Regions from separate parts of the Massilia sp. Soil_C_3 genome, predicted to be linked through region 1. Evidence: predicted binding sites of a transcription regulator. Region 1 holds the regulator's gene; each other region holds the start of a gene.

What was found. The regulator sigma-54, encoded in region 1, starts transcription at its own class of promoters, with help from an activator protein. The targets are predictions, from matches to a motif close to TGGCANGNAANCTGCTTT.
Region 2: a site for sigma-54 is predicted at 2,303-2,320, ahead of AC3A6F_RS24220 (TldD/PmbA family protein). Genes of this name have one in related genera too.
Region 3: a site for sigma-54 is predicted at 3,608-3,625, ahead of AC3A6F_RS05055 (CmpA/NrtA family ABC transporter substrate-binding protein). Genes of this name have one in related genera too.
Region 4: a site for sigma-54 is predicted at 3,509-3,526, ahead of AC3A6F_RS22750 (transglutaminase family protein). Genes of this name have one in related genera too.

What each region holds. Positions count from the first base shown of each region.
Region 1 covers NZ_JBDGJG010000013.1:101,248-108,455, reverse strand. Annotated here, with positions in the region: gene AC3A6F_RS23550 (KpsF/GutQ family sugar-phosphate isomerase) at 1-675, shown strand, start outside; gene AC3A6F_RS23545 (KdsC family phosphatase) at 675-1,226, shown strand; gene lptC (LPS export ABC transporter periplasmic protein LptC) at 1,238-1,846, shown strand; gene lptA (lipopolysaccharide transport periplasmic protein LptA) at 1,888-2,436, shown strand; gene lptB (LPS export ABC transporter ATP-binding protein) at 2,433-3,200, shown strand; gene AC3A6F_RS23525 (RNA polymerase factor sigma-54) at 3,212-4,690, shown strand; gene hpf (ribosome hibernation-promoting factor, HPF/YfiA family) at 4,766-5,125, shown strand; gene AC3A6F_RS23515 (enoyl-CoA hydratase/isomerase family protein) at 5,251-6,336, shown strand; gene AC3A6F_RS23510 (DUF5694 domain-containing protein) at 6,421-7,208, shown strand, end outside.
Region 2 covers NZ_JBDGJG010000014.1:98,916-106,123, forward strand. Annotated here, with positions in the region: gene AC3A6F_RS24215 (TldD/PmbA family protein) at 1-509, opposite strand, end outside; gene AC3A6F_RS24220 (TldD/PmbA family protein) at 523-2,157, opposite strand; gene AC3A6F_RS24225 (class I SAM-dependent methyltransferase) at 2,488-3,273, shown strand; gene AC3A6F_RS24230 (S1C family serine protease) at 3,396-5,003, shown strand; gene AC3A6F_RS24235 (serine hydrolase) at 5,197-6,810, opposite strand; gene AC3A6F_RS24240 (M1 family metallopeptidase) at 6,807-7,208, opposite strand, start outside.
Region 3 covers NZ_JBDGJG010000002.1:479,391-486,598, forward strand. Annotated here, with positions in the region: gene AC3A6F_RS05030 (DUF3526 domain-containing protein) at 1-202, opposite strand, end outside; gene AC3A6F_RS05035 (DUF3526 domain-containing protein) at 199-1,635, opposite strand; gene AC3A6F_RS05040 (ABC transporter ATP-binding protein) at 1,632-2,366, opposite strand; gene AC3A6F_RS05045 (hypothetical protein) at 2,480-2,806, opposite strand; gene AC3A6F_RS05050 (hypothetical protein) at 2,890-3,084, opposite strand; gene AC3A6F_RS05055 (CmpA/NrtA family ABC transporter substrate-binding protein) at 3,878-5,047, shown strand; gene ntrB (nitrate ABC transporter permease) at 5,087-6,010, shown strand; gene AC3A6F_RS05065 (ABC transporter ATP-binding protein) at 6,026-6,832, shown strand; partial or broken gene AC3A6F_RS05070 (ATP-binding cassette domain-containing protein) at 7,189-7,208, shown strand, end outside.
Region 4 covers NZ_JBDGJG010000012.1:99,074-106,281, reverse strand. Annotated here, with positions in the region: gene AC3A6F_RS22765 (zinc-binding metallopeptidase family protein) at 1-884, shown strand, start outside; gene AC3A6F_RS22760 (alpha-E domain-containing protein) at 972-2,018, opposite strand; gene AC3A6F_RS22755 (circularly permuted type 2 ATP-grasp protein) at 2,020-3,432, opposite strand; gene AC3A6F_RS22750 (transglutaminase family protein) at 3,609-6,959, shown strand; gene AC3A6F_RS22745 (circularly permuted type 2 ATP-grasp protein) at 6,994-7,208, shown strand, end outside.

The DNA.
Region 1 (7,208 bases):
TCGGGCGAATCGTCCGAGATCCTCGACATCCTGCCCGCCGTGAAGCGCCTGGGCGCGCGCGTGATCGCCATGACCGGTAAACCAGCCTCGCGCCTGGCCAAGCTGGCCGACGTGCACCTGGACATCGCAGTGGACAAGGAAGCCTGCCCACTCAACCTGGCGCCGACCACCAGCACCACCGTGACCCTCGCCATGGGCGATGCGCTGGCCGTGGCGCTGCTCGACGCGCGCGGCTTCCGCGAACAGGACTTCGCGCTGTCGCATCCGGGCGGCGCGCTGGGCCGGCGCCTCCTGACCCATGTGCGCGACGTGATGCGCAGCGGCGACGCGGTGCCGAGCGTGAGCCCCGAAACCTCGCTGGTCGAAGCGCTGCTCGAAGTCACCCGCAAGGGCCTCGGCATGACCGCCATCGTCGACGCCGAAGGCCGTCCGGTCGGCGTGTTCACCGACGGCGACTTGCGCCGCGTGATCGAACGCATGCACGACTTCTCGGACATCCAGATCCGCGACGTGATGCACGCCAACCCGCGCCGCGTGCGCCCCGAGCAGCTGGCGGTCGACGCCGTCGCCGTGATGGAAGAATTCCGCATCAACCAGATGCTGGTGGTCGATGACGACGACCGCCTGGTCGGCGCGCTGCACATCCACGACCTGACCCGCGCCAAGGTGATCTGATGAGTGAATTCATTCCCTCCATTACTCCGCTGGCGCACATGGAACGTGCGGCCCGCATTAAGGTCATGATCTTCGACGTCGACGGCGTGCTGACCGACGGCAGCCTGACCTACGGCCCGGAAGGCGAAGTCACCAAGACCTTCAACGTGCTCGACGGCCTGGGCATCCAGCTGTTGAACAAGACCGGCGTCCAGACCGCGATCATCAGTGCGCGCCTGTCGCCGATCGTTGTCAAGCGCGCGGCCGATCTCGGCATCTCGCACGTCCACCAGGGCATCCACGACAAGCGCATCGGCTTCGCCAAGCTGCTCGAGGCCACCGGCTTCACGGCCGAGCAGTGCGGCTACATCGGCGACGACGTGATCGACCTGCCGCTGTTCGCGCGCGTCGGCTTCGCCGTCGCGGTGCCGTCCGGCCACCCCGAGGTGCAGCACCGCGCGCACTACGTCACCAAAAATGGCGGCGGCCGCGGCGCGGTGCGCGAAGTGTGCGATCTCGTGATGCGCGCCCAGGGCACCTACGAGCAGGCGCTCGCGCCGTACTTCGCCTGAGGCCACGCACCATGGCCACCATCGTCCAAAACAAGCGTACCGCGCATCGCTGGAATCTCCTGGCGATGATCGTGATCGGCACCTTCTTCGCCTTCGGCAGCTTCTGGCTGCTGCAACTGATGCAGGCGTCCGACATCGACGCCCAGCTGGGCGGGCCGCCGGACGAACCGGACTACATCGTCGAGAATTTCTCGTTCGTGCGCATGACCGAGAATGGCCAGCCGAGCTATGTGTTGTCGGGCAAGCACCTGGCCCACATCCCGCTCGGCGACGTCTCGCACGTCGACCAGCCGCTGCTGCGCGGCGTCGAGCCGGGCCGCCCGCCAATGACGGTGGTCGCCAAGAAAGCCCAGGTGTTCCACGAAGAGCACCGGGTCGAACTGATGGGCGACGTCGACCTGCAGCGCCCGAAGACGGCGCAGAGCGAGTCGTTGCACTTGCGTAGCCAGGCGCTGACCGTGCTCCCCGACGAAGAGATCGTCAAGACCGACCTCCCGGTTGACCTGAAGCTTGGGGCTTCGAGCGTGAAAGGCACCGGCATGGTCGCCAACAACGCCACCCAGCAAGTGCACATGTCCAGCCGCGGCCAGATCGTCTATCCGCCACGACCGCGCCAGTAAGCCCTGCGCCGCGTGATAACCCAGGACCAGCATTCCTTATCATGAAAAAATTATTTGCCGCCGTACTCCTTTCCCTGCTGTCGCTGACGGCAGCCGCCGAACGTGCCGACTCGCTCAAGCCCGCGCAGGTCGAATACGATTCCGCCGATCTCGACGGGGTCAACGGCGTGCGCACCCTTACCGGTAACGTGATTCTCACCCGCGGTACGCTGTTGCTCAAGGCCGACCGCGCCGTGGTCAGGGAAACGCCCGAAGGCTATATGACGGTGACACTCACCGCCAACAACGGCAAGCTCACTACGTTCCGCCAGAAGCGCGACGGCGGTCCCAACCTGTGGGTCGAGGGCCAGGCCGAGCGCATCGAGTACGACGAGCGCGCCGAGCTGGTGCGCCTGTACTCGAATGCCCTCATCAAGGAACTGGAAAACGATCAACTGAGCAACCAGGTCACCGGCCCTTTCATCTCGTATGACAGCCGCAAGGAAGTGGCCACCGTGCGCAACGATGTCAGCGGCCAGAGCAAGGTTGGGGGCGGCCGCGGCACCCTGATCCTGTCGCCGAAACGTACGCCTGCGGGAGCCGCCCAATGACGGCGATTCCGATGGATCTGGGCGATTGCAGCACCCTGGTCGTCAAAGGCCTGCAGAAAAGCTATGGCAAGCGCCTGGTGGTGCGCGACGTGTCGCTGCAGGTCGAATGCGGTGAAGTGGTCGGCTTGCTGGGCCCGAACGGCGCCGGCAAGACGACCTCGTTCTACATGATCGTCGGCCTGGTGCCGTCGGACGCCGGGTCGATCGACATCAACGGCACCGACATCACCAGCCTGCCGATCCACCGCCGCGCCGTATTGGGCCTGTCCTACCTGCCGCAAGAGGCCTCGGTATTTCGCAAGCTGACGGTGGAAGATAACATCCGCGCCGTGCTCGAGCTGCAGAAGGACAACGGCAAGCCGCTGTCGAAAGACCAGATCAACGAGCGCCTCGACACCTTGCTGGCCGACCTGCAGATCGAGAAGCTGCGCGAGAATCCGGCGCTGTCGCTGTCGGGCGGCGAACGCCGCCGCGTGGAGATCGCGCGCGCGCTGGCGACCAATCCGCGCTTCGTGCTGCTCGACGAACCGTTCGCCGGCGTCGACCCGATCGCCGTGATCGAGATCCAGCGCATCGTGCGCTTCCTGAAGGAGCGCCGGATCGGTGTCCTGATCACCGACCACAACGTGCGCGAGACGCTCGGCATCTGTGACCGCGCCTACATCATCAACCAGGGCGCGGTGCTTGCCTCCGGCCGCCCTGACGACATCATCGCGGACGAGTCGGTGCGCCGCGTGTACCTGGGTGAACACTTCCGCATGTGAGCCACGCCTAGATGAAACAGTCCCTGCAACTTCGCACTTCGCAGCACCTCGCGCTTACGCCGCAACTGCAGCAGTCGATCCGGTTGCTGCAACTGTCGACGCTCGAGCTGCACCAGGAGATCGAGCAGATACTGGGCGATAACCCCTTGCTCGAGCGGCTCGACGATCCGCTCGACCGATCGGTGCGTTTGCTGGCCGATGGCGCCATCAACAACGCACCGGCCATCGGCGAGGCGCCGCCGGCGCCCGGCCAGCAGGCCGAAGGGGATGGGGCTGTGGCCAAGGAAGGCGAGGGTTTCGAGGGCGGCGCCGAGGGCGAGCGCAGCGACGCCGACTGGGGCGAAGGCGGAGGATCATCTTCAGGCGGCGGTGGCGAGGACGAGGACGGCCGCCCGCAGCTGGAAGCCTGCGCCATCACCCTGCGCGAACACCTGATGGAACAGGTGCGCGAAGCCACCCTGTCGGCGCGCGACCGTGCGCTGGCCGAGCTGGTGATCGATGCGCTGGACGACAACGGCTACCTCGAAGAACCGCTCGACGAGATCCATGCGCGGCTGCCCGAAGAACTCGACATCGAGATCGACGAGCTGCGCTGCGCGCTTGCGCTGGTGCAGAGCATGGACCCGGTGGGCGTCGGCGCGCGCAGCGCGGCCGAGTGCCTGGCGCTGCAGATCCGGCGCATGCCGGGTGTGCCGATGGTCACGCGGCGCATGGCCCTGACCATCGTCGAGGGTTACCTGAGCTGGTTCGCCCAGCGCGAATACAGCAAGCTGAAAAAAGCGCTCGACTGCGACGACGAAGACTTGCGCGAGGTGCAGGCCGTGGTGCGCCAATGCAATCCGCATCCGGGCGCGGCGTTCGCCTCGAACGTGTCGGACTACGTGGTGCCTGACGTGATCGTGCGCCGTTCCAAGAGCGGCTGGGCTGTCACATTGAATCCGGACGTGATGCCGCGCCTGCGCGTAAACAGCCTGTACGCGAGCCTCCTCAAGCAGGGCAAGAGCGAGGCGCAGATGGGCGCGCAGCTGCAGGAAGCGAAGTGGCTCATCAAGAATATGCGCCAGCGTTTCGACACCATCCTGCGCGTGGCGGAGGCGATCGTCGAGCGCCAGCGCAACTTTTTCTCCCATGGCGCGGTTGCCATGCGGCCCCTTGTTTTACGTGAGATAGCTGATACACTAGGCCTACACGAGAGCACAATTTCTCGTGTCACAACGCAGAAATACATGCTGACCCCGCACGGCATGTTTGAGTTGAAGTATTTCTTCGGCAGCCACGTTGCCACCGAGGCGGGAGGCGAAGCATCCTCGACGGCAATCCGTGCGCTCATTGCACAATTGACAGGAGCAGAAGACCCTAGGAACCCTTTATCCGATAGCAAGATCGCGGAGATGCTCGGGGAACAAGGCATGGTCATCGCGCGCCGCACGGTTGCAAAATACCGTGAAGCCCTCAAGATACCCCCTGTAAGCCTCCGCAAGTCCTTGTAACTGCGCCGTCCACAGACATCGTGCCTTGTCGCGTCGATGTGGTCCACACGGTGCAAAATTTTCAAAGGAGTGTGTATGAACCTCACAATCAGTGGCCATCATCTCGAAGTAACCCCCGCCATCCGTGAATACGTTCAGAATAAGCTCGAGCGCATCATTCGCCATTTCGACCAGGTGATCGACACCCACGTCTTCCTAGCCGTCGACAACCTCACTGAAAAAGAAAAAAGGCAAAAAGCAGAGATCAACGTCCAGGTGTCGGGAAAGACCCTGCACGTGGCCAGCGTCGCACAAGACCTGTACGCCGCGATCGATACGCTGATGGATAAGCTGGACCGACAGATCCTCAAACACAAGCAGCAACTGAAAGACCATAGCCGTACGTCGATCAAACGCATGCCGGATAACGGCGGCGAAGACGCTGCTGTCGCCTGATCAGGCGCAGGGCTCACACTAGCTAAGGGCGTCTGAGGGGACGCCCTTTTTGCATCCAGCCTCCCCGGTATTACGCGCATCTATGTGTTCGGTAAAATGCATGTCTCTCCATTACGGATTACGCCATGACCGACCACGTCCTGACCCGCATCGCCAACCGCACCGGCATCATTACCCTGGACCGCCCGAAGGCGCTCAATTCGCTGTCGCTCGAGATGGTGCGCGCGCTGACCGACGTGCTGCGCGCCTGGCGGCATGACGGGCAGGTCGAAGCGGTCGTACTGACCAGCAGCAGCGAGAAGGCCTTGTGCGCGGGCGGCGACATCCGTTTCTTCCATGAGGTCGGGCATGCGGGGCCGATGGGCGGCAGCGCGCTGCTCGAGGATTTCTTCACCGAAGAATACGCGCTGAACCACCTGATCCATTTTTATCCGAAGCCTTACATCGCCATCATGGATGGCGTCGTGATGGGCGGCGGCATGGGCATCGCCCAGGGCGGCCCGGACTGCGGCCTGCGCATCGTGACCGAGCGCACGAAAATGGCCATGCCCGAGGTGAACATCGGCCTGTTCCCCGACGTCGGCGGCAGCCACTTCCTGTCGCATGCGCCGGGACAGCTCGGCAACTACCTGGGCCTGACCGGGCTGACGATCGGCGCCGCCGACGCGCTGTATATCGGGCTGGCCGACGTGTTCGTGCCAAGCGACGAGCTGCCGGCCCTGCAGGCATTGATCGCGTCCACGCAAGGCGCCGGCTTGCCGGCGGCGATCCGCGCCTTCGCGGCGCCGTTTGCTGCGATGGCGGGGGCAAGCGAATTGCAGGTCCGGCGCAAGAGCATCGATGCGCATTTCGGCGCGGCGTCGGTGGCTGCGATCATGGGATCGCTCGAAGGCGACGCAACACCGTTCGCACACAAGGCGCTGGCCGCCATGCGCCAGCGTTCGCCCCTGTTGATGTGCGTGACCCACGAGCTGCTGGCGCGCGGCGCCGCGCTCGACGTGGCCGACTGCCTGCGCATGGAACGCTCGCTGGTGCGGCGCAATTTCGAGCATGGCGAAGTGCTGGAAGGCATACGCGCACTGGTGATCGACAAGGACAATGCGCCACAATGGAATCCACCATCGCTTGCCGAGGTCACCCCAGAGATGGTGGCGCGCTTCTTCGCGCCGGTGTGGCCAGAGCATGCGCATCCGCTCAGGCATCTCGCATAATCCGCTGCGTGCATATCCATTTTTGCGTGACAGCGTAGCGACGGGGTGTGAACATCGGGTCCTCATGATTTGAAAGGAAGACCGATGCGCCTGTGTGCCCTGCTGATCTCGATGACTTTATGCGGCAGCGCCGCCGCGCAAGACTACCAGCCCGCCTTCGATCCGAGCCGGCTCAAGGGTCCCACGACAGGACCGGTCAACGAGATCATGGTGCTTGGCTCGCCTCACCTGGCGCATTTACCCAAGACCTTCCAGGCGTCGAGCCTGGCCCCGCTGAACGAACGGCTCGCGGCCTGGAAGCCGCAGGCGATCGCGGTCGAGGACCGCTCGGGGCCGCAGTGCGATTTCATGCGCCGCCACCCGGCGCGGTATGCGGAGACGGTCAAGACCTATTGCCGGGATACCGCGGCGGCGAAGGCCGCGACCGGGCTGGATGTCCAGCAAGCGACGGCAGAATTGGACAAGATGCTGAGCGAGTGGCCGGCGGCGCCGTCGGCGGCCCAGCGACGCCGCCTGGCGGCCGTGCTCCTGGCCGGCGGGGAGCCTGCATCGGCGGTGGTCCAGTGGTTCCGCTTGCCGGCCGGGGAGCGCCGCGCCGGCGACGGCCTGGACGCCGCCCTGGTCGCGCAGCTACAGGAGCTCGAAGCCAGTCCCAACGAAAGCGTGATGATCGCGGCACGGCTGGCGGCCCGGCTGGGGCATGAGCGCGTGTACGCCATGGACGACCAGACGGCATCCCGTCCTTACGCCGACCGCAAGGCGGCCGGCGAGGCGATCATGAAGGCCTGGGACAACCCGGCCAATGCGAAGCGCAAGAAGGACGACGAGATCCTCGACGCGGGCGTGGGCAGTGCGGAAGGCCTGCTGGCGAT
Region 2 (7,208 bases), on a different contig from region 1:
GAGCTCGAATCCTGGTGGCCGAACAGGCCGTTGGAGTTGGCGATGGTCTCGAAGCTGGTGCGGTCGGTGAAGAAGCCGGCCGAGACCAGGCCGCGCTTGCGGCAACCCTCGATCGCGTAGGCGGCGGCTTGCGCGCGGTATTCCGGATCGATGTCGGCGGTCTTCTGGACGAAAGTGTCCGACTTCTTGTACTCGGTCTTGGCGATCGCCGGAATGAATTCCGGATTGTCCGGCGCCAGCTTCGCCAGGTCTTCGGCGCGGCGCACGGCGCGCTCGATCGACTTGTCGTCGAATTCATTGATGGTGGCCGTGCCCTGCTTCTTTCCGAAGGCGACCTGCACCTGGATGCGGGTGTCGTCGGCCAGGCCGGCGGTCGACACGGCATTGCGCGCGAAGCGGATATTGCCGATGCGGCTGCCTTCGATATTGACGATGCATTCGTCGGCCTTGGTCAGCGACATCACGCGGTCGCTGATCTTTTTCGTTTGTTCCTGGGTCAAGATGCTCATGTGCGTCCCTGCCTTAGCCGATCTTGCGAGCGGTGTTGATCACGTTGATGCCGTTGAAGCGCGCGGTCGACGAACCGTGCGAGACGATGCTGATCTGCGGCGGCTGTCCCTTGCCGTCGAAGAAGGAGCCGCCCATGCGCCAGTCGCGCTCGTCGCAGATGGCGCTGCAGCCGCCCCAGAATTCCTGGGTGTTCGACTGGTAGGCCACGTCTTCCAGCATCTGGCCGATCTTGCCGTCCTTGATCTCGAAGAACAGCTGGCCGCCGAACTGCGAGTTGTAGCGCTGCTGGTCGATCGAGAACGAACCGTCGCCGATGATGTAGATGCCCTTCTTGATGCCCTTGACCATCTCGTCCGGGGTCAGCCTGGCCTTGCCCGGCGCCAGCGACACGTTCGGCATGCGCTGGAACTGCACCGTGTTCCAGCCGTCCGCGTACGAGCAGCCGTGCGATTCCTTCTCGCCGATGATGTGGGCCTGGTCGCGCGTGGCCTGGAAGTTGACCAGGATGCCGTCCTTGATGATGTCCCAGCGCTTGGTCTTGACGCCTTCGTCGTCGAAGCCGATCGCGCCCAGCGAACCCGGGGTGGTCTTGTCGGCGTAGAGGTTGACGATCGGGGCGCCGTACTTGAAGGTCTTGGACTTGAGCTTGTCGACCGTGGCGAAGCTGGTGCCGGCGTAGTTGGCCTCGTAGCCCAGCACGCGATCGAGCTCGGTCGGGTGGCCGACGTTCTCGTGGATGGTCAGCCACAGGTGTTCGGGCGAGAGCATCAGGTCGTACTTGCCCGGCTGGACCGACTTGGCGGTCAGCTTGCGCTTGGCGTCGCGGCCCGCGGCGCGCGCGTCCTCGACGATGTCGTAGGTCTCGGTGTACAGGGTGGCGACGCCGCCGGCGGCCTTGATCTTGTGCTCGGGACGGGCGTCGAAGTATTCATAGCCCTTGCCCACCGGGGAACTCAGGCCATCGCGCGAGCGGAACTTGCCGGTGGCCTTGTCGACCGCAGTGGCCGATACCGGGGCCCACAGGCGATGCACGTCCTGGTCGATATACGAGCCGTCGGTCGATGCGAAGTATTTTTGCTGGTTCACCTGGAACAGCATCGTGCGCATGAAGTTGGCGCCGCCTTCCATGCCCGCCTTGTTGGCGGCGATCAGCATGTCGGTCTTCTCCGCGATCGGCACCGTGCGCCAGTCCTTGGTGTACGGCGTGCTCCACGAAACCTCACCGACGCCCTTGACTGGTGCAAGCTGCACCGGTTCGGTCTGCAGTTTTGCATTGGCCTTGGCGATCGCCACGGCCTGGCGCGCCGCGTTGGCGATGCCGTCGTTCGACATGTCCGAGGTCGCGGCGAAGCCGTAGGCGCCATTCACGATCACGCGCACGCCGACGCCGGCCGATTCGGTATTGGCCACGTTCTCGACATTCAGGTCGCGGGTGGTGATGAACTGGTTGAGGTAGCGGCCGATGCGCACGTCGGCGTAGCTGGCGCCGGCCTTGGTGGCGGCGTTCAGCGCGACGTCGGCCAGGGCCTTCTTGGCGGCGACGGGCATCGTGCTGACCAGTTCCTCGGCAGCGATCGCGCGACCGAATGGCAGCAGCATCGAGGCGGCGGCCAGGCTGCTGAGATTGAGAAAGGTACGGCGTTCCATGTGTTCTCCTGAATGACCTACTTCCGGGCAGCGGTTCCGCAAAACAGCTCGGCGCCGCTCTTGTATGTACATCGCTTTTGTTGTGGATTTGCCTGTGTGCCACGCGGCAAACCTCTCAACGATAGCATCGACTTAACGTTTTGAATAGGCAATCTTTGTGCCACCTCAATGCAGTGTTCTCTGCCTGTGCTGGGCACTGTCTGTACGATGAATATTCCACGCATAAGCATATACGCGGAACGCTTGACTATGGAGGTTGCCTGTTCGATCATCTTCGGGTTGACGGCGGCGAACCGCCTGCCGTCCGACCCATCAAGGAGACCTCGCACGATGAAACGACTGATCCTGGCCGCGATGCTGGCAACCGGCCTTGCCGGCGCCGCGCACGCGGACGACGCCCTGAAATCCGCCATCGCCGGCGAACACCGCGCCGCCGCCAACAAGGCCCGCGACACTTATCGCCATCCTTACGAAACCCTGACCTTCTTCGGCATCAAGCCGACCATGACGGTGATCGAGCTGTCGCCGGGCGGCGGCTGGTACACCGAGATCCTGGCGCCCTATCTGCGCGACCAGGGCAAGCTGTATGGCGCCGTGCCGGACGCCGAGAGCCGCGGCGGCAAGGCCTTCCGCGACAGGCTGGCGGCCAATGGCGCCGTGTACGGCAAGGTGACCCCGGTCCAGTTCGCGCCACCTGGCAGCATCGCGCTGGGCGCCCCGAACAGCGTCGACATGGTGGTCACCTTCCGCAACCTGCACAACTGGCTGGGCAACGGCGACGACGCCGTGCTCACCGTCCTGAAAGAGGCGCACAAGGTCCTGAAACCGGGCGGCGTGCTGGGCGTGGTCGAGCACCGCCTGCCGGCCAAGATGGAGCAGGATGCCAAGGCCTCGAGCGGCTATATGCACGAGGCGTATGTGATCCGCATGGCAGAACGCGCCGGCTTCAAGCTGGCCGCCAAGTCGGAGGTGAACGCCAATCCGAAGGACACCGCCGACCATGAAAAAGGCGTGTGGACCCTGCCGCCGGTGCTGTCCAACAAGGACAAGGACCGCGAGAAGTACCTCGCCATCGGCGAGAGCGACCGCATGACGCTCAAGTTCGTCAAGCAGTAAGCCTGGCCGCCACGTCGCGGAGGAAGGCCACGCCATCCTCCGCGACGATTCTCGTGTTTCCTTTTGCGGCGCCTGTGGTTATTCTTCTGGATGCATCCTGAACCGTCCAACCGAAGGAAACCATGAAGACTCTGCCGACATTGCGCCTGGCCGCCCTCGCCCTAGCCGTCTGCGGCGCCGCGCACGCCCAGGATACCGTGCCGCCCGAAGCCCAGGCCATGCCTGCCCCCGCTCCGGCCCCGGCGCCCGCCGTTGCTCCCGCAGTTGCGCCCCCTGCCGCCAAGAGCGCCGTGCCCGCGCCGGTCCTGCCCGCGGTCGAGAACTCGGTGGTGAAGATCTTCGCCACGATCCGCCGTCCCGAACCCTATAAACCCTGGACCAAGGCGGCGCCAAGCTCGGTCACTGGTTCCGGCGTCATCATCGAGGGCAAGCGCATCCTGACCAATGCCCACGTGGTCGGCTATGCCAGCCAGGTCGAGGTGCAGGCCAGCCAGTCCGGCGACAAGGTGGCCGCCAAGGTGATCGCGCTGGCGCGCGGCATCGACCTGGCCGTGCTGGAACTGGAAGACCCTTCCTTCTTCGACAAGCGCCCGCCGGTGCCGCGGGCGCCCGTGCTGCCCGACGTGCGCCAGCAGGTGTTCGCCTACGGCTATCCGGTCGGCGGCAACTCGCTGTCGACCACCACCGGCATCGTCTCGCGCGTGGAGTTCGTCAACTACGGCGCCTTCAGCTCGGGCCTGCGGATCCAGATCGATGCCCCGATCAATCCCGGCAACAGCGGCGGCCCGGTGATCTCGGGCGAGCGCATGGTCGGCCTGGCCTTCGCGGGCGCGGCCAACGCGCAGAACATCGGCTATGTGATCCCCAATGAAGAAATCGAACTGTTCCTGCGCGACGTGGCCGACGGCCGCTACGACGGCAAGCCGCTGCTGCACGACAGCGTGCAGACATTGGAGAACCCGGCGCTGCGCCAGTTCCTCAAGCTCGACAAATCGGTCGAAGGCGCGGTGGTGCACCGCCCCTACCGGGTCGACGCCAGCTGGCCGCTGAAGGAATGGGACGTGATCACCCATATCGGGGAATACGCGGTCGACAACCAGGGCATGGTCAAGCTGGGCTCGAACCTGCGCGTGCGCTTCCAGTACCGCATCCAGCAGGTGGCGAAGAACGGCAAGGTGCCGATGACGATCATCCGCGGCGGCAAGGAGAATAAGGTCGAGGTGCCTGCCACCGGCCCGCGTCCGCTCCTGATCTCGGACCTGGACGGCGGCTATCCGTCCTATTTCATCTATGGCCCGGTTACCTTCTCGCGCGCGACCAGCGAATTCATGAGCTTTGTCGCCGGCAGCGCGCCGGGGATGAACGCCTATGCCTTCAACGCCAGCCCCCTGGTCACGCGGCGCGGCGATTCGCCCACGCCGGAGCGCGAAGAGCTGGTGGTGATCAGCGCGCCGTTCTTCCCGCACAAGCTGGTAAGCGGCTACAACAACCGCTTCGGCTCGGTGATCGAATCGGTGAACGGCCAGAGCGTGCGCAGCCTGCGCCACCTGGTGGAACTGCTGCGCGACTTGAAGGACGAGCAGGTGGTGCTGCGCTTCGACCAGCGCTACGGCGAAACCATGATTCTGCCGCGCCAGGCGACGCTGGCGGCGACCGAGTCGATCCTGTCGGATAACGGGATCAGGACGCAGGGGTCGGAGGATATGATGAAGGTGTGGGAGCGTAAATAGCGTTTGTGGTGTGCTTGTTGACTTGGGTTCCCGCCTGCGCGGGAACGACGTTTTGATGTCCGTAGTCGATGGATACGCCGCTGGCCCGCTGCCCATGCACGTCGTTCCCGCGCAGGCGGGAACCCAAGCCCGATGCACTGCCACAAACACATCGCACATGAGAAAACGCCCGCATATCCGCGGGCGTTTTTGCTTACTTCGCCTTTTTCACGGGCGTGAACAGCAAGTCCTGGAAGTCGTAGCTGAAATCCGTCTCGGTCGACACCGGCTTCATCCGCATCCGCTCGATCGAGCCGTCATGGTCCAGCGAGAACGTCGCATAGGCGTCGGCGTTGAAGTTGCGTTCCTTCCAGCGCACGATGAAGGTATCGTGCTGGAAGTGCTCCATCTCGCCGGTCAGGTCGGGGGTGCGCGAGAACGTCATCACCAGCTTGCTGCCCTGGCGCTTGACGATCGCCTTGCCGTACCAGGCGTCCTGGTACTCGCCTTCGTAGTCCCACAGCGGCAGCGACGGTTTCGAGGCCTTGGCGCGGCTGGCGGTCTCGGTCTTCACGCGCGCCGCTTCCTTCTGGCTCGCTTCTTCGGCAACGGCGGCGATGCGGCCGATCCAGTCGGTTGGCGCCACGCCCAGGTACTGGTCCAGCAGGCGGTATTGCAGTGCATTGAGCGACGGGCCGCTTTCGGCATTGGTGAAGATCGCGATGCCCAGCTTCGCTTCCGGCACCAGCAGCACACGGGAATAGAAGCCCTGCAGTGCGCCACCGTGCATCGCCACCAGCTTGCCCTGGTAGTCGCGCAGCTGGAAGCCCAGGCCATAGGCGAAGAAGTTCGGCTTGGTCGCCGCCAGCGGCGGGCGCGGCTCGTTGATCTTCATCGGCGTCTGCGCGGTCCACATCTCGCGCGCCTGTTTCTCGGACCACAGGCGCACTTCCTTGCCGCCCGCAGCCTGCGGGACGCGGCCCTGGTCGAGCAGCACGTTCATCCAGCGCGCGATGTCCTCGGCATTGGTGTTGATGCCCACCGCGCCAATGGCGTTCGCCACCGGCATCGGTTTCACCACCGCGGCCTTGCCATCGATCTTGCTGTGCGGCGCCGACACGTTCATGCCCGGCTTGTGCTGGTCCAGGCTGGTGGTGGTGGCCCCCATGCCGACGGGATCGAGGATCCATTCGCGCATGGTCGCGCCCCAGTCCTTGCCGGATTTCTGGGCGATGATCTTGCCGGCCACGATGTACAGTAGGTTGTCGTAGGCGTAGCTGTTGCGGAAGCTCGTCGCCGGCTTGATGTAGCGAAGATTGTGGATGATTTCGTCGGTGCTGAAGGTGGTGGTCGGCCACCACATCAGGTCACCGGCGCCCAGTCCCAGGCCGCTGCGGTGCGTGAGCAGGTCGCGCACCGTCATCTCGGCCGTCACGTATGAATCGTACATGCGGAAATCCGGCAGGTGCTTGATGACCGGATCGTCCCACTCCAGCTTGCCCTGGTCGACCAGCATCGCCAGCCCCGCCGCCGTGAAGGCCTTGGAGTTGGACGCGATCTCGAAGATGGTCTTGCCGTCGACCGGCGTCGGATCGCCCAGCTTGCGCACGCCGAAGCCCTGGGTCACGACGACCTTGCCGTCCTTGACCACCGCGATCGCGATGCCGGGAACGTCGAAGGTTTTCAGGACGCGGTTGACGTCGGCTTCGAGGTTATACGCTGGCGCCGCGGCGGCTGCTGTTGGCGCGGCCGCAGTTTGCGCCACTGCGGCGCCCATGCTGCAGAGCGCAAGCACTACTACGCCGGCGAGTCGATGCATGATCATCATTGCTTGCCCATCGCTTTATCGACGCTCGATTGCGTCTCTGGGTGGTAACGCTCGCGCGCCTTCTTGTAGATGCCTTCGGCCCAGGCGCGGTCTTCCGGTTTCTCGCGCAGCGCGGCGTACAGCGGCACCACGAACTTCTGGCGGCCCACGCTCATCAGGAACGCTTCGAGCTGCCCACGCACGGCGCGGTAGCCGGCGTGCACCGAGGCGCGGTAGAAGCGGAACGCGACTTCGTTGTTCTTCGTGTTGGCCAGGTCATAGACGCGGTCCAGCTCTGCGAGCTTGTTCGCATCGGCCTTGTTGTCGATATCGTTCAGGAACTTCATCCACTCGGCGGCGTTCCAGTCCTTGGCCTTCAGCTGCTCGGTCGACACCGATCCCTTGACCCAACCGTCGAT
Region 3 (7,208 bases), on a different contig from region 1:
CACCCTTGAGCTGCTTGGCGGCGATGGCGGCGTAGTCCTGCGCGTGGCTGGCGGCGATGCGCTCGAGCGCGGCGCGCTGCTGGCCCACGGCTTGCAGGCCGGTCCAGACCGACAGCGCGCACAAGAGCGCCAGCAGCACGACGGCGCCGACGGCCAGCCTGGAATGCGCCACCTGGCGCAGTTCAAATTTCAGCGTAGTCATTTGGCCTTCCTTTCGAGGCGTTTCGCGATCGGGTAAGCGGCGCCGAACAGGGCCAGCAGCCACCCGCCCAGCACGGCGAAGGCCGGCCAGGCATGGCGTGCGGCGACTTCGGCAAAGGGTGGGGGCGGGTAGCCGAAGCGCGGCGTGTCGTCCCAGTGATGCTTGGCGATGCGTTCGTCGCCGGCGCCTTGCGGCGAGACGACGTTGGCATGCAGGCCGTTGAGCGACTGGACGAAGGCGTAGCGGTATTTTTCTCCCTCGACCAGGAAGCGCGCGTGGCTGTCGAGATTGGTGCCGGCCAGCGCGGTCGACATGCGGCGCAGCGCGATCACGGGGCTGAACAGGCTGGCCGAGTGCACGATCGCGTTTTCCTGGCGCTGGCGCGCGAAGTCGGCGCGCATGAACTCGTCGAACAGTTCGCTCGTCATGCGTTCGCCTTCGGCCATCAGCAGTCCGCCGTAGTTCACCGGCAGGTCTTCGACCCGCTGCACGCCGTATTTCCCTAGCGTGCGCGCGCGGAAGGCATTGAAATAAGGGTCGTCAGGATTGTGGCTGTCGCCGATCGCCGCCAGGCGTTCGTGGATCGCGACCTCGGTTTCGATGCGGCTCGGCCGGGCGACGTCGTCGGCGGCGAAGTCGGGCATCACGCGCGGCAGCAGGATTGCAGTGACGATCCAGCCGGCCACCAGGGCCAGCAAGGCGTCGCGCGCACGCGGCAGGCTGCTCGACACCAGCACCGCCGCGACCACCCACAGCAGCAGATAGAGCGCATACCCGAGCAGCATCGTCAGCGCCTGCGGCGCGACGGCCGCATGCAGCAGCGCGATCGCGATCAGCGCGATGAAGGCGGGCGCGCCGAGCAGCAGCGCCACGCCGGCATGCGCGGCCAGCTTGCCGAGCAACAGGGTCGCGCCGGGGATGCCCTGCACGATCTGCAGGCGCAACTGGCCGCGCTCGCGCTCGCGCGCCACGCTGCCGAAGGCCAGGAACACGATCAGCAAGGGCGTGAGCACCTGCAGCACGAAGGCCGGGGTGAGCTGGCCGAAGCGCAGCAGCACCGAGGACTGGCCGGCGTCGCTGAAGTTGGCGCTGTTCTGGCGATGGCCTTCGAGGAACAGCGTGTTGCCGGTGAAGGGATCGACGCCGAAATCGAAGAAGGCCAGGGGGCTCAATGGACGGAACACGTAATGCCCGTAGTGCACGACGCGGTGCGGGTGGCGGTCGGGTTGGTTGTCCCATTGTTCGTCGGCCGTGCCTTGAAAGCGCGCGCGCTCGGCGTTCACCGCGTCCACGCGTTCATGGCTGACCAGGATCGCGGCCAGCGTCAGCACCAGCATCAGGATGCCGGCGGCCACCGCCACCTGGTTGCGCAGCATGGCGCGCCATTCGCTGCGGGCGATGGCGGGCAGCGCCTGCATCAGGGTGGCGCTCATGCCGCATCCTTTGCCTGGCTCGTTCCCGCATATCGCCGGTACAGGTCGCGCACGTCGTAGCGTTCCTCCCCGCTGGCCGCGACTTCGTGGCTGATGTGGCCGCGCTCGAGAAAGCCGATGCGGTCGGCCACTTCGGCCACCCCCAATAGATCGTGGGTGACCATGAAGATCGCGCTGGCGCGTGCACGCAGGCTTTGCAGCAGGGCGTTGAATTCGCTGGTGGCTTGCGGATCGAGGCCGGTGGTGGGTTCGTCCAGCAGCAGCACCGGCACCTGGCGCGCCACGGCCAGCGCGATCGCGACCTTCTGGCGCATGCCTTTCGAATAGCCGCCCAGACGACGCTGCCAGGCCGAGGCATCGAGGCGCACGGCGTCCAGGGCCTCGTCGATGGTGGCGTCGGTCCAGCTGCTGCCTGCCAGGCGCAGGAAGTATTCGATATTCTCGCGCGCGTCCAGGTGTTCGTACAGGGCGACGTTCTCCGGCACATAGGCCAGTTGGCCGCGCGCCGCAAGCGGGTCGGCGGCGACGTCGATGCCGCACACGCGCACGCTGCCGGAGCGGGGCACCGTGAAGCCGAGGAAGGTGTTCATGGTGGTCGATTTGCCGGCGCCGTTGCCGCCCAGGAGGGCGTAGATCTCGCCGCGTGCGACGCGCAGTGACAGCTCGTTGAGCACGGGCGTGGACTGGTAGGCGACGGTCACGCCGTTCGCTTCCAGGGCAGGGGTAGTCATGGTCATCGTGGTCCTTTGTGGTGAAGCTGAAGCAGTGGGCGCACGCAGTGCGCGAATGCGCATGCGCGCCCGCAGGCCGGTTTGACGCGGCCCGCGAGGGATTCAAAGGCGGATCAGTGGCGCGGAGGCGCCTGGCGGGAAGGAATCAGGTAGCGGCGCAGGACGACCGGCGCGGGGCGCGGCAGGCGGGCAAGGACGAAGGCGATGACGAGGAAGAACGCCAGCAGTTGTGGCGATGCCGCGGGAACGTCGGCGGTGGAATGGGAAGCGATCTGGCAGCTGACGCAGTCGGACAGCTGTTCGGACAGGTCATGGTCGTGGAACGAGGCGCCCACGAGCTGCAGGGCAAGGATCAGCGCACACAGGCAGGCCAGCACCCGGCGCAGGGGTGCGCTCGCTGCACAATAAGGTGCGTGCTGACGTGTGGCCTGGAACTGCATGCGATCCCGATCGACGATGATGCGGGGCAGTATAGCCCAGCCGGCATCGAGCCGACAACCGGGCCGCACGCGGCACGGTGTACTTACTCGAAGGCGATCAGCAGCGCGGTCAGGCCGATGCAGGCGGCTGCGATGACGCCGATGCGGGTGCGCAGGCGGCGGCCGCTGGAGACGATGTCCTTGGCGATGCCGCGCTTCGGTGCGCGTGGGTTGCTGCGGTCGACCGCGGTGGCGGCATGGATCGAAGAATGGTGGCGTTCGGTATGTTCGGTGTTCATGGCTGACTCCAGCGCCGTCTCGAATGGAGACTGGCAATTAATGAATGGCCGGCGTGAGCCGGGCGAAATGTGAAGATGGTTCGCCGGTCAGGCGCGTGGTGCGCGCTCGGCGGAAGCGGATTTACTGACAACTGCGCCGGCCCGCCAAGTCGGTCTGGAGACGCTGGCTGGAGTGAGGCGGGCGGTGGATGCGTGACATGCGGATGCCAGTACAAAAGCTTCGAAATCGGGATCCGGGACGGGAGCAAGACCTGCAAGTCTGGCTGCGTTCAGGACGTTATTTATTTTACATGTGTGCCCGGTATATACAAGGGGCGCACGATTGAGACAACGGATGTTTTCTCAGTGCAACAACCAATCCTAGCATGCCATGTGCGGTAGCAGAAGGGCGTATTTGCAGGTTCTCTGCACTGACGCAACAGCTCGTCCAAAATGATGCGCTGCGCAATCGCAGTGCGCCATTTCCGCCATCGCGCGGTGCGCCGGTGGTGCGAAGTGACGGCGCGTCACTCTGCGTACTCGCTGGCATGAAGATTGCGTAATCATCATCAGCGCAATGAAGCGCTGCGTGCGCCGCCAACGAAGGCAGCGCCCACCAAGACAACGACGTCTACCGGAACATGAATGCGTTCATGTCGGGTACGCGTCTTTTTTTTTGCCTGACTACATTGGGATTGCGATGAAAAATCAGAAGCTTGAAGCGAAGAGCGTAGCGACGGCGGATGTCGGCGAAGTCGACGTCACGCGCAGGAAGGTCATTCATGGCGCAGGTCTGGTAGCGGGAGGAAGCTTGATGGGGCTGGCAACGGGCGGCGTGTGGGCGGCGGGTTCGGACAAGCCGGAGAAGACCGAGATCAAGATCGGGTTCATCCCACTGACCGATTGCGCGTCGGTGGTGATGGCGTCGGTACTGGGCTTCGACATGAAGTACGGCGTGAAGTTCGTGCTGAGCAAGGAAGCCTCGTGGGCCGGCGTGCGCGACAAGCTGGCCAACGGCGACCTGGATGCGGCCCACGTGCTGTACGGGCTGCTGTATGGCGTCCAGATGGGCATCGGCGGACAGCGCAAGGACATGGCGGTGCTGATGGGCCTGAACAACAACGGCCAGGCGATCACGCTCTCGAAGCAGCTGGCGACCAAGGGCGCGGTCGACGGCCAGTCGCTGGCCAAGCTGATGCGCGCCGAAAAACGCGAATTCACCTTCGCCCAGACCTTCCCGACCGGCACCCACGCGATGTGGCTGTACTACTGGCTGGCGGCCAACGGCATCAACCCGATGAAGGAAGCGAAAGTCATCACGGTGCCGCCGCCGCAGATGGTCGCCAATATGCGGGTCGGGAATATGGATGGCTTCTGCGTCGGTGAACCGTGGGGCCATCGCGCCATCATGGACGGCATCGGCATCACCGCCATCACCACCCAGGACATCTGGCGCGACCATCCCGAGAAGGTGCTGGGCTCGACGCTGGAGTTCGCGAAGAAGCACCCCAACACCTGCCGCGCCATGATGGCCGCCATCATCGAGGCCGGCCGCTGGATCGACGCCTCAATGGCAAACAAGAACAAGATGGCCGAGGTCATCGCCGCCAAGTCGTACGTCAACACCAGCAAGGACGCGATCGACCAGCGCATCATGGGCCGCTACCAGAACGGCCTTGGCAAGACCTGGGACGACCAGAACTACATGAAGTTCTACAACGACGGCGCGGTCAACTTCCCGTATCTGTCGGACGGCATGTGGTTCATGACCCAGCATCGCCGCTGGGGGCTGCTCAAGCAGGATCCCGACTACCTGGCCGTGGCCAGCGCGGTCAACCAGGTCGCGCTGTACAAGGATGCTGCGACGCTGGCCAAGGCGCCGGTGCCTGCGAGCCCGATGCGCAGCTCGAAGCTGATGGACGGCACCGTGTGGGACGGCAAGGATCCGAAAGCCTACGCAGCCTCGTTCAAGGTCAGGGTCTGATTTTCATTTGCTGTCATCTTGTCTGAATAGGGGAATGCCATGAACGCTATCCTGAAATCCGAGCACCATGCGCCTGCAGGTGGCGGCGCAACCGTTGTTACGTTGCCGCTTGCCGTCGACGCGCCAGTCGCCAGTGCCACGCCTCCTGCACGCAAGCCGGCGCCCGTCGTGCGCGGCGCGCAGCCGTTCGCCCGGGCGGTGAAGGCGGTCCTGCCGCCGGTGGTGGGCATTGCCTTCGTGGTGCTGGTGTGGCAGCTGATCGCCACCCGCAACGAGGCTTTCCCGTCGCCGCTGGTGACCTTCCAGGAAGCGCTCAAGCTGTTTGCCGATCCGTTCTATCACAACAGCCCGAACGACCAGGGCATTGGCTGGAACGTACTGGCCTCGCTCAAGCGGGTGGCGGTCGGCTTCGGGCTGGCGGCGCTGGTCGGCATTCCGCTGGGCTTCGTCATCGGCCGGGTGAAGTTCGTGAACGGCATGTTCGGCCCGATCATCAGCCTGCTGAAACCCGTGTCGCCGCTGGCCTGGCTGCCAATCGGCCTGCTGGTATTCAAGTCGGCCGATCCAGCGGCGATCTGGTCGATCTTCATCTGCTCGATCTGGCCGATGATCATCAATACGGCGGTCGGCGTGCAGCGCGTGCCGCAGGATTACATGAACGTGGCGCGCGTGCTGAACCTGTCGGAGTGGAAGATCCTGACCAAGATCCTGCTGCCGTCGGCGCTGCCGTACATCCTGACCGGCGTGCGCCTCGCCATCGGCACCGCATGGCTGGTGATCGTGGCGGCCGAGATGCTGACCGGCGGCGTGGGCATTGGCTTCTGGGTGTGGGACGAGTGGAACAACCTGAATGTGGCGAACATCATCATCGCCATCGTCGTGATTGGCGTGGTGGGGCTGCTGCTCGAGCAGGCCCTGGTGGCGCTGGCGCGGGCGCTGACCCATGAACAAGTGGCTAACTGATTAAGGAGCGCGATCATGGATGACCTTCAAACCAAATTCATCGACATCACCGGTGTTGAGATGGCGTTTCATACGAAGAAGGGCGTGTTCCAGGCGCTGCAGGGGATCGACCTTGCAGTACGCAAGGGTGAGTTCATTACGCTGATCGGGCACTCGGGCTGCGGCAAGTCGACCTTGCTGAACCTGATCGCCGGCTTGTTGAAACCGACGGCGGGCGTTCTGCTGTGCGCGAATCGCGAGATCGCCGGGCCGTCGCCGGAACGGGCGGTGGTGTTCCAGAATCACTCACTGCTGCCGTGGCTGACCTGTTACGAGAATATCCATCTCGGGGTCGAGCGGGTGTTTGGCGGTGCCGAGACGCGGGCTCAGTTGCGTGAACGGACCATGGCGGCGTTGGCGCTGGTAGGGTTGACCAGTGCCGAGGCGAAGCGGCCGCATGAGATTTCGGGCGGCATGAAGCAGCGCGTCGGCATCGCGCGGGCGCTGGCGATGGAGCCGAAGGTGTTGTTGATGGATGAGCCGTTCGGCGCGCTCGACGCGTTGACGCGGGCGCATTTGCAGGACGAGCTGCTCAAGATCGTGGCCGCGACCAAATCGACTGTCGTGATGGTGACGCACGATGTGGATGAGGCGGTGTTGCTGTCGGATCGGATCGTGATGCTGACGAATGGGCCAGCCGCCACCATCGGCGAAATCGTCGAGGTGGGGTTGGAGCGGCCGCGCGACCGGGTCGCGCTGGCGCAGGATGCGCGTTATACCGAGCATCGCAAGGCAGTGCTGGAATTCTTGTACCGCAAGCAGGCGCATCCGGCGGCCGCCTGAATACGCGTCAGGAACTGAATCAGGGCGTTTCTTCGCTGCACCAGACGCTGTTGCTGCTTGCGCTGCCTCTGGTTACGGTTCTGCTTGGCCTTGTACAGTGCCACGGCGTCCAGTTTGGCCCAGGCGACCGTGCGCAGGTCCTCCTCCTCGTCGTGGGGGACGAAGTAATCGTTGGCCTACGCATTCACCGCTAGTTTGATGGCGGTTTCGTCCTCGTGGTTGTAGCTTTCGGTGAGCAGGGCCGTTACTTCATCAACAAAAGGTGCACGACAAGAAGGGGCGGGTCCGCCATTTAGGCACGAGCTCATCCCTGACAAACGCTAATTGGTGAGCCCATATCTAGATATTAACCTGACCTCCATAAGCAGACCTCGGC
Region 4 (7,208 bases), on a different contig from region 1:
ATTACGTCCAGCACAATGTGTGCAACTGGATGCTGCCGGCCGACGATCCACACGATCTGTGCGAGTCGTGCCAGCTGACCGTGGTCATCCCCGCGCTGTCGACCGAAAAAAACCTCATCCTGTGGTCGCGCCTCGAAGCGGCCAAGCGCCGCCTGCTGTTTTCGCTGGCGATGCTGAACCTGACCCCGGCATCGAAGGAAGCCGAACCCGAAACCGGCCTGGCCTTCCAGTTCCTGGAAGACGGCGTGAGCGATCAATGCGTGATGACCGGCCACGACAATGGCCTGATCACGCTGAACATCGCCGAAGCGGACCCGGCCGAACGCGAACGCACGCGCGAACAGATGCACGAACGCTATCGCACGCTGCTGGGACACTTCCGTCATGAAAGCGGCCACTACTACTTCGACCGCCTCGTGGTCGGCAGCAAGTGGATCGATGAGTTCCGCGCCCTGTTTGGCGACGAACGCCAGGACTATGGCGAGGCGCTCAAGCGCCACTACGACGCCGGTCCGGCCGCCGACTGGGAGTCGCGCTTCGTGAGCAGCTATGCCAGCTCGCACCCCTGGGAAGACTGGGCCGAGACCTGGGCCCATTACCTGCACATGATCGACACGCTCGAGACGGCGCATGCCTGCGGGCTGGCGCTCAAGCCGCGCAAGGCCGACGAACCGGTGCTCGACGGCATTACCCTGCCCATGAAGGCCGATTCGTTCGACGACACCCTGCACGACTGGTTCGCGCTGACCTATGTGCTCAATAGCCTGAACCGCAGTATCGGCATGCCGGATTCCTACCCCTTCAAGCTCAGTACGCCGGTACTGGAAAAGCTGGAATTCGTGCACAAGGTCGTGCGCTCACGGGCGGTCAAGGCTGCGGCCTGACACGGCGGGACGCTGCCCCATCGTGAGGCGGGAGCGCGAATTTTCATCACGACGGTGCGGCGCGCCATAAATTGGTGCGCCGCCGTTTCAGCGCGTCTGGGTCTGGGTTTGGGTTTGGCTCTGCGTCTGGGTCTGCGTTTGAGTCTGTGTTTGGGACTGTGTCTGCGCCGGAACGGCGTCAGGCGCCGGCGGCGCCACCGGGATCAGGAAATCGCGGCTGATCCCATTGCCCAGTTCGTCGACCGACGCCAGGAAACGCGTCAGGAACTCGTGCAGGCCTTCTTTCAGGATGTCGCCGATCGAGGCCGCCCTGAGCTGGCCGTACAGCCCTTCGGCCAGGCGCTCGGTGTCGTGCGACAGCTCATTGCGCACATCGTGCAGGTTGGCGACGACGGCGCACATGCAGGCGACCAACGAGCGCGGCATCTTTTCGTTCCCGATCAGGAGCGCCGCCACCCTTTCCGGCGTGATGGCGTCGCGATACACCTTGCGGTAGATCTCGAACGCCGATACCGAGCGCAACAGCGCCGCCAGGTAGTAGAACTCGCCCTGGGCCCCGGCCTGGATCGTGTCCGACGCCAGGAACCTGAACTTGACGTCGAGGATGCGCGCAGTATTGTCGGCCCGTTCCAAGAAGGTGCCCAGGCGAATGAAGTTGAACGCTTCGTCCTGCAGCATCGTGCCCAGCGTAACGCCGCGCGACATGTGCGAGCGGTACTTGACCCATTCCAGGAACTGGCTGGGATCGCGCTCGAACAGGCGGTCCTTCAGGTGCTGCTGCAGCATGAGCCAGGTGGTGTTTTCGGTCTCCCATACCTCGGTGGTCAGGGTGCCGCGCACGGCCCGCGCATTCTCGCGCGCCGCCCGCAGGCAGCTGGTGATCGACGACATATTGTCCGGATCGCGCACCATGAAGTCGATGACGTCCTTCTGCGTCAGCGCGCCGTACTTGGCCGAGAACTGCGATTCCAGTTCGGACACACCCAGCATGGTGCGCCAGCCCTGCTGCTCGGCGCGCTCCGATTGCGGCATCAGCGAATACTGGACGCGCACGTCGAGCATGCGCGCAGTGTTCTCCGCCCGTTCGGTATAGCGGGCCATCCAGTACAAATGATCTGCGGTGCGGCTCAACATGCTAATTCTCCAGTATCCAGGTGTCTTTCGTGCCGCCGCCCTGCGACGAGTTCACCACCAGCGACCCTTCCTGCAATGCGACGCGGGTGAGCCCGCCCGGCACCATCGACACGGTCTTGCCCGACAAGACGAAGGGGCGCAGGTCGATATGGCGCGGCGCGATGCCCGACTCGACATAGGTGGGGCAGGCCGACAACGCCAGCGTCGGCTGGGCGATATAGCCCTCCGGATTGGCCACCAGGCGCGCGCGGAACGCCTCGATCTCGGCCGCGGTCGAGGCCGGCCCGACCAGCATGCCGTAGCCGCCGGCGCCGTGCACTTCCTTGACCACCAGTTCCGGCAGCCTGGACAGGGTATAGGCGAGGTCTTCCTTCTTCCGGCACTGGTAGGTCGGCACGTTGTTGAGGATCGGCTTTTCGCCCAGGTAGAACTCGATCATGTCCGGCACATACGGGTAGATCGACTTGTCGTCGGCCACGCCGGTGCCGATGGCATTGGCCAGCGTCACCCGGCCGGCGCGCACCGCGTCGAGCAGGCCCGGCACGCCCAGCGTGGATTCGGGACGAAACGCGAGCGGATCGAGGTAGTCGTCGTCGATCCGCCGATAGATCACGTCGACCTGCTTCGGCCCGCGCGTGGTGCGCATGTAGACGGTGGCGCCGCTGACGTACAGGTCTTGCCCCTGCACCAGCGCCACGCCCATCTGCTGGGCCAGGAAGGCGTGCTCGAAATAGGCCGAGTTATGCATGCCGGGCGTGAGCACGACCACGGTCGGGTCCTGGCTGCCGTGCGGCGCCACGGTGCGCAGGTTGTCGAGCAGCAGGTCGGGATAATGCTCGACCGGCGCCACCCGGTTGCGCGCGAACAGCGCCGGGAACAGCCGCATCATCATCTTGCGGTTTTCCAGCATGTACGACACGCCCGACGGCACGCGCAGATTGTCTTCCAGGACGTAGAACTCGCCCTCGCCTGCGCGCACGATATCGACGCCGGCAATGTGGGCATAGATGTCGGACGGCAGCTTGACGCCCTGCATGGCGGGCCGGTACTGCGCATTGTTCAGGATCCGCTCCGGCGGAATGATGCCCGCCTTGAGGATCGTCTGGTCGTGATAGACGTCGTGCAGGAAGCGATTCAGGGCCGTTACGCGCTGGACCAGGCCGGCCTGCAGCCGGGTCCACTCCGCGGCGTTGATCACGCGCGGAATGATGTCGAACGGGATCAGCCGCTCCTTGCCGGCGTTATCGCCGTAGACGGCGAAGGTGATGCCCACCCGCTGGAAATTGAGTTCGGCTTCGGCCCGTTTCTGGTCGATCAGATGGGACGGCTGCTGTCCGAGCCAATTGGCGAACGCGCCATAGTGAGGCCGTACAGTTGCCGCATCGGAATACATTTCATTGTAAAAGTGTGGCATCGGTTCCTCCTGCCAAGAAGTGCTATCAAGAAACGTGCCAGCGGTGCGAGCGCATTTGATGGATGGATTATATTGCGGGTACAAATCATGCTTAAACACCCCTGAACTGCGCCAATTTTTTGCGCCTGAAAAACGCGCGGACATCGACCCGCGCCGCACCCGAAAGGCACTCTCCCATGGCCATCCGTATCGCGCTACACCACAAGACCAGCTATCGCTACGACCGGCTGGTAAAGCTGTCGCCGCATGAAGTGCGCCTGCGCCCGGCGCCCCATGCGCGCACCCCGATCCTGTCGTATTCGCTGACGGTGCAGCCGCAAGACCATTTCATCAACTGGCAACAAGACCCCTACGGCAATTACATCGGACGTTTCGTCTTCCCCGAAGCGACGGACATCCTCGAGTTCACGGTCGACCTGGTTGCGGACATGACCGTCATCAACCCCTTCGATTTCTTCATCGAGAGCTATGCCGAGACCTTTCCCTTTGCCTATCCAGCCGCGCTCAAGACCGAGCTGAGTCCCTACGTCCAGGCCGAAGCGCCCGGTCCGCGGCTTCTGGAATGGGTCGCCGCGATGCGCGCCGACCTGCTGGCCAAGCCCATGAGCACCAATGACTTCCTGGTGGCCATCAACCAGCGCCTGCAGCGCGACGTCGCTTACCTGCTGAGGATGGAGCCGGGGGTGCAGACGCCGGAAGACACGCTCGAAAAAGGCTCCGGCTCCTGCCGCGACACCGGCTGGCTGCTGGTGCAGATCCTGCGCGAGCTGGGCCTGGCGGCACGCTTCGTCTCCGGCTACCTGATCCAGCTGAGCGCCGACCAGGCCGCACTCGACGGCCCCAGCGGCCCGCTCGAAGACTTCACCGACCTGCATGCGTGGACCGAGGTGTACATCCCCGGCGCCGGCTGGATCGGGCTCGACCCGACTTCGGGCATGCTGGCCGGCGAAGGCCATATTCCGCTCGCCTGCACGGCGATGCCGTCGTCGGCCGCGCCGGTCACGGGCTTTTCGGACAAGGCCGAAGTCACCTTCGTCCATGAGATGAAGGTCACCCGCATCCATGAAGATCCGCGCGTGACCAAGCCCTATACCGAACAGGATTGGCAAGCCATCGACCGCCTGGGCCGGCAGGTCGATGCCGATCTGCAGGCCCAGGACGTGCGCCTGACCCAGGGGGGCGAACCCACTTTCGTCTCGATCGACGATATGGACGGGCCGGAATGGAATACCCTCGCCCACGGCGACAAGAAGCGCGAGCTGGCCGGCAACCTGATGCACCGGCTGAAGGAGCACTTCGCACCGGGCGGCATGCTCCATTACGGCCAGGGCAAATGGTATCCGGGCGAGCCGCTGCCGCGCTGGGCGCTCAATATCTTCTGGCGCGTCGACGGCCAGCCGATGTGGTCCGACCCCGAGCTGTTCTCGGACGAACACCTCGACGACGGCTATCGCAGCGAAGACGCCGGTCGCTTTACGGTGGAACTGGTCAAGACGCTCGGCCTGCCCGCAGGCAGCGCGATCGCGGCCTATGAAGACGTGCTGTTGCAGGCCCAGCGCGAGCAGGCGCTGCCGCGCAATCTGGACCCGCTGCAGGCCGACCTGAAGGCGCCGGAGGAACGGCGCCGGCTGGCGCGCCTGCTCGAGCGCGGCCTGGGCCAGGTGGCCGGCTACGTGCTGCCATTGCAGGCGAGGGAATACGATCCGGCCGTCATGCTGGGCACCAGCTGGCGCACCTCCCCCTGGCCGCTGCGGCGCGAAAACCTGTACCTGATCGAAGGCGACTCGCCGATCGGCCTGCGCCTGCCGCTGGCCACGCTGCCATGGGTGCTGCCCGAGGAACGCGATCCCGATTTCGACGTCGACCCGTTCGCGCCGCGCGCCGCGCTGCCGGCGGCGAAAAAAGACAAGCGCCCGGTGCTCGGCCTTGCCGCCGGCAAATCGGCGGACAAGGCCGGCAAGGCGGCCGCCCCGGCCGCCCCAACTGAGTCCGCGCCGCGCGACGTGATCCATACCGCGCTGTGCGTCGAAGTGCGCGGCGGGCGCCTGCACGTCTTCATGCCGCCGCAAAAACGCATCGAGGATTACCTGGCGCTGGTGGCGGCGGTCGAGGCCACGGCCGCCAGGCTCAAGATGAAGCTGCGGATCGAAGGCTATGCGCCGCCGCGCGACCCGCGCATCAAGCTGCTCAGCGTCACACCCGATCCGGGCGTCATCGAGGTCAACATCCATCCGGCGGCCACCTGGGACGAGCTGGTGCACAATATGACGACCCTGTACCAGGAAGCGCGCCTCACGCGCCTGGGCACCGAGAAATTCATGCACGACGGCCGCCATACCGGCACCGGCGGCGGCAACCACGCCACCCTGGGCGGCGCCACCGCCGAAGACAGCCCGATGCTGCGCCGCCCCGACCTGCTCAAGAGCCTGATCACCTACTGGCAAATCCATCCGGCCCTGTCCTACCTGTTCTCGGGCACCTTCATCGGGCCGACCAGCCAGGCGCCGCGGGTGGACGAGGCGCGCGACGACAACCTGTACGAGCTGGCGATCGCCTTCCAGCAGATGGACCAGGTACTGCCCACCATGCACCCGGGCGACAAGCCGTGGATGGTCGACCGCCTGCTGCGCAACCTGCTGGTCGACCTGACCGGCAATACGCACCGCGCCGAATTTTCGATCGACAAGCTGTATTCGCCGGATGGCCCCACCGGGCGCCTGGGACTGGTGGAATTCCGCGCCTTCGAGATGCCGCCCCACGAACGCATGAGCCTGTTGCAGATGCTGTTGCTGCGCGCGCTGGTGGCGCGCTTCTGGAAACAGCCCTGCCAGGCCAGGCTGGTGCACTGGGGCACCGCCCTGCACGACCGCTGGATGCTGCCGCATTTCGTGGCCCAGGATATCCGCGATGTCGCGCGCGACCTGCGCGCGGCCGGCTATGCCTTCGAAGACAGCTGGTTCGATCCCTTCATCGAGTTCCGCTTCCCGCGCTTCGGCAGTGTCGTCTACGAGGGCGTCGAGATGGAGTTGCGCCAGGCGATCGAGCCATGGAACGTGCTGGGCGAGGAAGTCTCGGCCGGGGGCACCGCGCGCTATGTCGATTCGTCGGTCGAGCGCATGCAGCTGCTGGTCACCGGCCTGACCGATGGCCGCCACGTGGTGGCCTGCAATGGCCGCCTGCTGCCCCTGCATCCGACGGGCGTCCCGGGGCAATACGTGGCCGGCGTGCGCTTCCGGGCCTGGAGCCCCTGGTCGGCGCTGCACCCCAGCATCAAGGTGCAGGCCCCGCTCGTGTTCGACCTGGTCGACACCTGGAACGGACGCTCGATCGGCGGCTGCACCTATCATGTCGTGCATCCAGGCGGGCGCAATGAAACCGGTTCGCCGGTCAATGCCAACGCCGCCGAGGCGCGCCGGTTTGCGCGGTTCTGGCCGCATGGCCACACGCCGGGCCCATTCACCGTACGCAAGGAGGAACTCAATCCAGGCTTCCCGATGACGCTGGATTTGCGCTGGCAGCCGGTTTGACCTATTGTTTCGTACCAAACGTATTGCTGCCTTCATGTCCAACCAGTTACTAGCCCACTATCTCGCCGCGCCCGACGGTTTCGATGAAATGCTCGACGCGGCCAAGACGCCGCGTGCCCACTGGCGCGCGCTGCTCGCCAACCTGGAGCAGGAAGCGCCGGGCATGATGCGCCAGCGGCGCGAGATGGTGCAGCGCCAGGTGCGCGAGAACGGCGTGACCTATAACGTCGCCGCCGACGCCCACGGCAA